DNA from 4 places in the Ensifer sp. Root31 genome. Region 3 is predicted to be linked to each of the others. Evidence: riboswitches for the same ligand, from Rfam matches in the RefSeq annotation. Region 3 holds a riboswitch; each other region holds the start of a gene.
What was found. Region 3 has a riboswitch for cobalamin ahead of metE (5-methyltetrahydropteroyltriglutamate--homocysteine S-methyltransferase). Riboswitches for the same ligand answer to the same signal wherever they lie in the genome.

Region 1 (2,196 bases), on a different contig from region 3:
GCCAGCACATGGTTCCAGGTCGAGGGATAATGGAAGAGCAGGAGCGTGCCGATATGCTTCTGGCTAACGTCTGCCGACAGTTGCCGCCGCACGGCGCGGGCGCCGGACATGGTGTAGCTCTCGGCGTCGTCGATCAACGGCATGCGCGCCGAGCGGAACTGGCCGGTCTCGGACATCCGGAACTCGCTCGGCAGTCCGGCTGCTTCGCATTTCGCCCAATGCGCGGCAATGACGGGATCATCCTTGGCGCCCTGCACACCGGTCGCCGTCGGCGCTTCGGGATAGGTGCGGCAAAGTTCGGGGTGGTTGGCGGCACAATGGTAGCACTCCCGGTTGTTTTCCCAGACGAGTTTCCAGTTGCCCTTTTCGATGATCGTGCTTTCGAAGGCGACCTTGGTTTCACCCAGGCGGTGCGGCGCAAGATAGGGCGCGACCATGTCGCGGAACGGGCCGAAATCCATCGGCTGCTCGGACAGGTTGATGAAGATGTAACCGCCGACGGTCTCGCAGTGGATCGGCTTCAGGCCGTGGGCCGCCTTGTCGAAATCCTCGCCCATCTGGCGGGCAAAGAGCAGCGCGCCGTCGAGCTCATAGGTCCATTGGTGATAGGGACAGACGAGCTTGGCCGAAGAGCCCTTGTGCTGCGCGCAGACGCGAGAACCGCGATGACGGCAGGAATTGTGCAGGGCGCGGATCGTGCCCTGTCGGTCGCGAACGATAATGACAGGATAATCGCCGACCTGGACGGTGAAATAGTTACCGGCACGCGGGATCTCGCAGTCGTGGCCGATGAACAACCAGTCCTTGTACCAGATGCTTTCGAGATCCTGCCTGTAGTAGTCGGGGTCGATGTAGAAGGCCCGGTCGAGGCTGTAGCCGTCGCGTCGACCCTTCAGCTTGCGGAGCATATCGCCCTTGATGTCCATGTCCTGTCCTCGTTCGCCTTGTTTCGGAGAGGCAGGACTGGAACCCGCACGGGCGCATTGCCTGTGCGATGACGGCTCCGATCCGGCTGCCCGCCGCAACCCGTTACGGTCTGTTCGCGTCAAGGCTGGTTTCCGGGCTCAGGAGCCGTCCGCAAGGACCAGCCCGGCGCCTTCCCGGACGGAACCGTCCAGTGGCTTTGTGCCGTGGCTTTCGCTCCACCACCGTTGCGGGGGCAGCGCCGGGTTTTGACCGGCTTCCCAATTCTCCGCCTTCCCTAAAAGACAGCACCTTGAGTAGGCATATCTAATCGCGGAAGCCATCGTCGTAGCTGCCGATTAACGACATCCGATTCCAGAAAGACGACACAGCACATCAAGCGCACCAAACGCCCTGTGATTGATCATTTTTCATTGTAAACAATAGGATAGCTCAAGGATTGAGCAATTGTCGCTTTTTCCGGCAAGGCTTGCGAGAAAGCGCGGATCCTTCGCCATTTTGCGACATGTCTTCCCGTGACGCGGGGCAAGGCCCACCGACGCGAGTGAAATCTTCCATTAACCATAATGCATTAGCGTCGCCTGACGGAGAAACCGGCCGAACCGGCAAACAGCGCATTGAAGTTCATGGCAAAGCTCAAATACTACGACGCCGCAGCCGAGAAGCTGCCAACGATCGCTCCGAAGACAGCGGTCCACACCGAGTTCCTGCGCACCGGCCGCATAGAAAGGCGTCAATGGTCGCAGCGCGAGCGGCGTTATCTGAGCTATGACGAGGTTGCCGAGCGCACCGCCCACAAGCTGACGACCGCCGGCGAAACGACGCACAAGCGGATGAACGGCTTCCATACCTCGATCCAGTTTCCCAAGATGATCTTCCACCGCACGCTCACCGGTCGGCCGCATCTCGGCTATTGCCATGTCACGGCGGCGAGAACACATCTCGCCCCGTCCAAGGACGTCACCTGGTCGTTCTATTTCGCCAACTTCTTCTGTGACCTCGGCGACGAGAAACACTTCTTCGAACGCATCCAGACCGGCTATTCCCGAATGTACTTCGCCGTTGCCATCGAGCCCGATGCGCCAGAGGGGCAGATGACCATCAATCGCAGCGTTCGCGACAACGGGCTGCTCTTTCGTACCGACGACCCGAAAGTCGCGCTCAAGAACGTGCTGATGCTCGGCGCGCGCGACGAGGCATTGAAGCGCATCATTCGCAGCCTCTGAAGCGCAGACCCGGTTGCCTGAAGAAAATCGTTCTGTTTTCACCGTG
Region 2 (2,196 bases), on a different contig from region 3:
CTCGAACAGTTCCTCGATCGGGCTTTCGTGGTCGAGATTGTCGTCCTCGACACGCAACGCATCGACCTTGTCATGGTCGTCGGCAAAACGGCCGGCGGCAACGGCGGCACTGTCGACCACGGTGACGACGCCATCGACGGTGACTTCGCTGCGGATATCAGGCCAGTTGAAGGCGGCGATCAGCGGCTGCGGCAAAGCGAGGCCCGAGGTTTCAATGATGATATGGTCAGGACGATTTTCGCGCTCGAGCAGCTTGGTCATGGTCGGGATGAAATCATCGGCAACCGTGCAGCAGATGCAGCCATTGGTAAGCTCAATGATATCGTCTTCCGAGCAGGCTTCTGCGCCGCAGCCCTTCAGCACGTCGCCGTCGACGCCGAGATCGCCGAACTCGTTGATGATGAGCGCAATGCGCTTGCCATCGGCGTTCTGCAGCAGATTGCGGATCATCGTCGTCTTGCCGGCACCGAGGAAGCCGGTGATGACGGTCGCCGGGATCTTGCCCTGGTTGGCTCTGGCAGTGGTCATGGATCAACCCTTCATTTTCAGCGGCAATCCGGCCGCGACAAAGTAAACTTCCGCGGATTTCTCCGCAACGATCTGGTGAAGCCGGCCGGCATGGTCGCGGAAATCGCGGACCATGCGGTTCTCGGGCACGATGCCGAGGCCGACTTCGTTGGAAACAAGGATGAGGCGCGCCCGCGCCTCCGGCAGGAAAGCGGCAAGGGCCGCGAACTCTGCCGCCATGTCGCGCCCTTCCATCATCAGGTTGGTGACCCACAGCGTCAGGCAGTCGACGAGCACCACGCGGTTCTCGTCATCGATGCGCGTCAGCAGCGAAACGAGGTCGAGCGGCTCTTCATGCGTCGTCCAGCCTTCGCCGCGCCTTGCCCGGTGATGGTCGATGCGCTCGCGCATCTCGTCGTCCCAGGCACGGCCGGTCGCGACATAGTGCATGCCGAGCCCGGAGGCTTCGACGAGCCTTTCGGAAAAGCTGGATTTGCCGGAACGGGCACCGCCGAGGACCAGAACCGGCCCGGCATGGGAAATGCTCATGTGCGTTGCAGCCTCACGCGCTTGGTCGCGAATTCGAGCGGCAACAGGATTTCACCGCGCCGACGGCGCGTTCGGGAAACGATCGATGAGCCAAGACAACCTCCGTGATGGCGTGGGAAGCGGGCTTCCCTTCGGGCGGAATGCCCCTGTCGGACGGCAGGTCTCCTGGCTCACGGCGTCACGAGCCCACCACATCGCGCCCCGCGTGATCACGCGAAGACCGATGCTTGGGCCCGAACGGCCCGCCTCACCTTCCCGGCGTTTTCTGGTTTCGTGAAAGGCGGACGATTCGTAGAAGAAGAGGCGTCCAACCCGGCTGATCACGAAGCCACGCCAGTGGCTTTTCCGGCTGAATTCCAAACCGCCTTCGATTGCCCCATGCAATCGAAAGGAAGCCGGCTATCAGCCCGATGGCGAACCCTGACCGTTCTACAGTCGCGGGGTCGGCTGCGATAAGGATGCCCGATTTGGGTCCATCCGTCACATTCCCAATTATTCCCCCGCATCGCCACGATCCGGGGAAACCATCCAACGTCAGATGATTAGGAAGCGGGCGCCGCAAAGTCAATCGACGCGTGCGACACGCCACCCGTCGAGATGCGGCGCGCGACAATTTGCCGGCAGCAGGCCGCAAAGGCCACTCCTGCATGTTTTTATCCTTAGATGGTATTCGACCTAAGGATAAAAACATGCAGCAATTCAAAGTGTTACAGCGACCTTTGCGCGTCCAGTAAGACGCGCGGCGCTGTAGTCGACGTCGGAGCGGACGCTCCACGGCAACTGAACTTTATTTTAGCAACGTCAGATATTGCGATAGAGTAGCCGAAAGTCGTTTCGATTATCCGGAAGGCAGATGGAACGCAGGCTCACCGCCGTGATGATTGCCGACGTTTCCGGCTATGGACTGCTCACCCAAGCCGACGAAGAGGGTACGTGTGCCCGCTTTCAGGCCGATCTGCACGGCCTGTTCGAACAAAGGATTGCCGCACATCGCGGGCGGTTGATCAAGACCATGGGCGACGGGTTATTGGTCGAGTTCCAGAGTGTCGTCGAGGCGGTCCGTTGTGCGGTGGAGGTTCAGCGCGCGAAATCCGAAAGCCGCGGCTCCGATCAGGGTCGACTGGAATTCCGCATCGGCAT
Region 3 (2,196 bases):
GAGCTCCGGATCGAGCGCTCGTTCGAGATCGAGGTCGATTGGCACATGCAGCAGCGAGCACGATGGTGCAAGCTCGATACGATCGCGGCCATGCGCCTCGATCAACGGCTGCAGCCGGCGGAAGAGGCCGGCAAGATCGGTACGCCACACATTGCGGCCATCGACGACGCCGAGCGACAGCACAAGCTGTGCCGGTACCGTCTGAAGTAGCAAGTCGAGCTGTTGCGGCGCCCGCACGAGGTCGACATGCAGCCCGGCAACCGGCAGCGAAAGGGCTGTCGGCATGTTGTCACTGACCGCGCCGAAATAGGTCGCGAGCATGATTTTCAACTGCGGAAGTTCCGAGGCGAACGTCTGGTAGGTCAGCGCCAGCGCCTGGCGTTCCCGCTCAGTGAGATCGAGCACCAGGCATGGCTCGTCGATCTGCACCCATTCGACGCCGGCTTCCCCAAGCTCGGTGAGAAGCTTCGTATAAACAGGCAGCAGCCGCTCGATCAGATTGATGGTGTCGAATCCGCCGGCAAGCGCCTTGCCCAGTTTCAGGAAGGTGACGGGGCCGAGGACGACAGGGCGGGTGACATGCCCGAGCGCCTTGGCTTCGAGGAAGGCGTCAAGCGGCGCATTGCTCGTCAGCTCGAAGCGCTGATCCTCCGCGAATTCCGGAACCATGTAGTGGTAGTTCGTGTCGAACCACTTGGTCATCTCCAGCGCCTGGTTGCCCCCGTCGGGCCCGCCATGCGTGCAACCGGACGCGCAGGCGGCAGTCGTCGAACCGCGCGCCATGGCGAAATAGGCGTCGAGGTCGACCGGGCCGCCCTTCCAGCCATAGGCCGGTGGCACCGCACCAACCAGCACTGATGTGTCGAGAACCTGGTCGTAAAGCGAGAAGTCGTTCGATGGAATGATCTGGATCCCACGCGCCTTTTGCGCGGCCCAGTTTTCGGCCCGCAGCCTGGCGGCGACGTCGAGCAGGTCCTGTCTCTCGATCTTGCCGGCCCAATAACGCTCCAGCGCGAACTTCAGTTCACGGTGGCTGCCGATACGTGGAAAGCCGAGATTGGCTGTCTTGATGGTCATTTCCTTACCCCGAAGGTTGTGGGCAAGGCTTTGAATGCGACGCATCCACGACCGAGACTGGCTCGCTCGTCAAGGCGACACATCGGACACCCCGCCCGTGGACGTTATCTATCGCGGCAGGTCTCCTGGCTTGCGGGTCAACACGAACCGTCCCGTCTTCCCGAGGCGTCTCCCTCAGTGACATCATTGGACGACCGCTCGCCGCTTACAGTTGCGGGGGCAGCTCCGGCATGAGCGCCTTGCAGCGCCGCACCGAATTCCCTCTTAGCTCCGGCCTGTCGTCAGACGAGCCGCAGAACCACGATTGTTCGACAATGCCCCGCAAAGTCGACGGCGTCAATCGTATAAAGAAATGTTTATGTCTTTATTTTCTCCATTCGGCCGAGGTCGAAAGCTTGTCGCGAGGGCGGCGACGCGACTTCATCATTTGGCGTCTGCGGCGAAAGGGCACCGCCCGGATCAGAGCCCGCTACGTGCTGCCACGGATCAGCAACATCGCCCGCGCGCGCCCGGATGCTGTCATTGTCTCGCGTCAGGCCGATGTCCCTCAGTTGGAACTCGCTGAATGTATCGATGGTCGTCGTGGCGTCGGCAGCTCTCTTGGCCGAAGTCCAGACGTGGAGGATGATCGATCGCAGTGCGCTAAGCATTGCTAACCCCTTCAGTTCTGTGGTGATGTGTTCGCGAGAAAATTGAGGATTTTGGTGGTTTCGCGCAAAGCGATTTCTCGCATGCTGCCATAAAGAATGCTTATCTCACTTCATGAGCAAGATTCCCCCCATGAGTGCGGTGCGCGCGTTCGAGGCCGCAGCCAGGCACTTGAGTTTCACCCGCGCGGCGCAGGAGCTCGGCATGACGCAAGCCGCTGTCAGCTATCAAATCCGACTGCTGGAGGACCGCACCGGCACGCCGCTGTTTGTCCGTCTGCCGCGGGAAGTGCGCTTGACGGCTGCCGGACGGCAGCTTGCGCCGAAGGTGACCGAGGCGCTCGATCTACTGGGTACGGCGTTCTCCGAGATTGCCGACAAGACCGAGCATCACCTGCACATCTCGGTACTGCCAACCGTCGTCTCAAGTTGGCTTGGTTCCAGGCTCGCCTCGTTTCAGACAGCCCATCCA
Region 4 (2,196 bases), on a different contig from region 3:
CGACAAAGCCCCTGATATCGGCGATATCAGGGGCTCCGGGTTGATGGCGAAATCTGGCCGGTCTGTTACGCCTTGGCGAAACGATCGTTGATGAAGCCCGACACGACGCCGAGAACAATCCAGAACGCGAGCGTGGTGGCAAGGGCTGCCACGGCGAATTCAGCGCCGAGCACGGCCGGCACATTGCTGGAGATGTCCGACGGTTGCGGCGCGCCATAGACATGCGGTGCCGCGATCAGCACGAGGCCGATGATCTTGGCGGCGATCTCTTGCCGCAAGACCAGCAGATAGAGACCGGCGGCAGACAACAGCACGGTTGCACCCCACCAGACCTGGCGGTCGCCGAGTTCCGCGGCCGGGAAGCCCGGCAGTTCCGGCGGCAGACCGATTGCCGGCAGCATGTGCACGGCAAGCCAGCCGCAGGCGCCCCAGAGCGCGCCGTTCCTGAGCGTGATCGGGTAGCCGATGACGAGGCTGACGCCGGCGAGCAGCAGCGCGAAGCCGGAGCCGGTCACCAGATTGGCGATCAGCGTGCCGGAAAAGCGGCTCATGCCGAACATGATGCCGCCTTCCTCGTGTTCGCCCTCATGGGCGTAGGCAGGCGTGATCGGCGACAGGGCGTCAAGCAAAGCGCCAATCGGCGAAACCGCCTTCAGCGACGAATGCTGGTCGTGGTTTGCTGCGGCCGGATCGGCCGTTCCCGGCTGAACGGCTGGTTGTTCGCCGGCGGCCGGTGCCTCGCCTTCGAATTCTTCCGCGTGCAGGATCAGCGGTACGACGCGCAGTTCCTGGGCGCCGGTCATGAAGACACCGGCAATCAATCCAGCCACGATCGCGGCCAGAAGCGTTCTGACAATCATTTTCGATATCCCTCGATATCGGCGCGCCATGCATCTGGCAGGCAGCGCCGTGTCCCACTGGCAAATATGCGAACGGCTCCGTCCGGCAGATCTTCAATCTGCATCAGACGCGAGCAAACGCGTCCGGCTGTCTGCCGGAAGCGTTTTTGTCCGCAGCTATGTCGATGCGGAACGCAAGTCGCGTCCCGGAACATCGCTTAGTGGCAGGGGAAGCCATAGGAGTGGCGGGTGTCGTGCGCGGTATCGTGCAGCACGGCCGAGTTCGCCAGGCCTGCGCCGAAGACGAGGAAGCCGCCGATGAGGAGCGCGATGATACCTGCGGTCAGACGATCGCTGAGGGAGAGCGGAATGCTCGAAACTGTAGATGTAGCCATGACAACCTCCGTGATGGCGTCGGGATCTTTCCCGGTTTGGGCCCTATGCCCGCATCGACTGGCAGGTTTCCTGGCTCAGGACGTCGGGTGAGATCACCCTGGATTTGCCTCGCCTTCCCAGAGCAAGGGCCGCCCTCTCGCGGTCTTGTCTCCAGTGGCTTCTTCCGGATCGCTCCGGAACGGCGCATTCACGTCGCTCTACAGTCGCGGGGTCGGCCGTGATTTGAATGCCCAGCATGGGTCCATCCGTCACGTTCCCGTTTACTCCCGAAACGCGTTCGCGTTGCGGGAACCAATCGATCCACGATGATTAGGATCGCACCCCGGAGATGTCAATTAGACTTGCGCCGCCGCCCGGTCCATCCGCGACAAAATCACGAAGGATCATGCGTTTATAGGCTTCGACGATCTGGTCGCCCTCTGCTCTGGTGACGGAGACCGCAAGCCGCATCGTGCAATCGCCGAGATGCATGATCAAAAAGGCGGCGCTGTCGATCGTTTCGCGCGGCGTGTCGGGCGCAAACCGAGCCCAGACGTCGGCCAGAAGCTGGCCGCCGGCACGGCTTTGCAAAAGGTCGATCTCGCGCAGCGCCTTGTCGGCCTGCATCGCTGACCAGATGTCGCGCATCACAGGCTCGGCCAGGAACATATCGTAATAGATGTCGAACAGCATGGAGAAGGCGTCACGCAGTTCCGAGATCGACGTCACCTTGGCAAGCTCGGCCCCGATGCATTCATTGCAGACCGCATTGTAGCGCTCGGCCAGCGTGCGCACGATCGCCGCCTTGTCGGGGAAGTACTGGTAGAGGGAGCCGATCGAGATTCCAGCCTTTTCAGCGACTTCGCTCATGCGCATGGCGTCGCTGCCCTTCTCCTGGATGATCGCCGTGGCGCAGGAAAGGATGTGCTCGACGCGCTCGCGGCTGCGCTTCTGGCTGGGCGTGCGGCGCAGCGCCGGCTCG

Region 1: it holds a riboswitch for cobalamin, as region 3 does, so the genes downstream of both, ASD00_RS37995 (aromatic ring-hydroxylating dioxygenase subunit alpha) here and metE (5-methyltetrahydropteroyltriglutamate--homocysteine S-methyltransferase) in region 3, are expected to answer to the same signal.
Region 2: it holds a riboswitch for cobalamin, as region 3 does, so the genes downstream of both, cobU (bifunctional adenosylcobinamide kinase/adenosylcobinamide-phosphate guanylyltransferase) here and metE (5-methyltetrahydropteroyltriglutamate--homocysteine S-methyltransferase) in region 3, are expected to answer to the same signal.
Region 4: it holds a riboswitch for cobalamin, as region 3 does, so the genes downstream of both, ASD00_RS27225 (CbtB-domain containing protein) here and metE (5-methyltetrahydropteroyltriglutamate--homocysteine S-methyltransferase) in region 3, are expected to answer to the same signal.

Annotation. Positions count from the first base shown of each region.
Region 1 covers NZ_LMCO01000067.1:230,067-232,262, reverse strand. The annotation lists gene ASD00_RS37995 (aromatic ring-hydroxylating dioxygenase subunit alpha) at 1-926, opposite strand, end outside; cobalamin riboswitch at 1,032-1,234, opposite strand; gene ASD00_RS37990 (DUF6656 family protein) at 1,551-2,150, shown strand.
Region 2 covers NZ_LMCO01000023.1:346,079-348,274, forward strand. The annotation lists gene cobW (cobalamin biosynthesis protein CobW) at 1-528, opposite strand, end outside; gene cobU (bifunctional adenosylcobinamide kinase/adenosylcobinamide-phosphate guanylyltransferase) at 532-1,056, opposite strand; cobalamin riboswitch at 1,194-1,600, opposite strand; gene ASD00_RS21720 (adenylate/guanylate cyclase domain-containing protein) at 1,910-2,196, shown strand, end outside.
Region 3 covers NZ_LMCO01000034.1:164,364-166,559, reverse strand. The annotation lists partial or broken gene metE (5-methyltetrahydropteroyltriglutamate--homocysteine S-methyltransferase) at 1-1,077, opposite strand, end outside; cobalamin riboswitch at 1,175-1,395, opposite strand; gene ASD00_RS25335 (LysR substrate-binding domain-containing protein) at 1,858-2,196, shown strand, end outside.
Region 4 covers NZ_LMCO01000037.1:5,358-7,553, reverse strand. The annotation lists gene ASD00_RS27230 (CbtA family protein) at 66-860, opposite strand; gene ASD00_RS27225 (CbtB-domain containing protein) at 1,058-1,234, opposite strand; cobalamin riboswitch at 1,277-1,546, opposite strand; gene ASD00_RS27220 (TetR/AcrR family transcriptional regulator) at 1,545-2,196, opposite strand, start outside.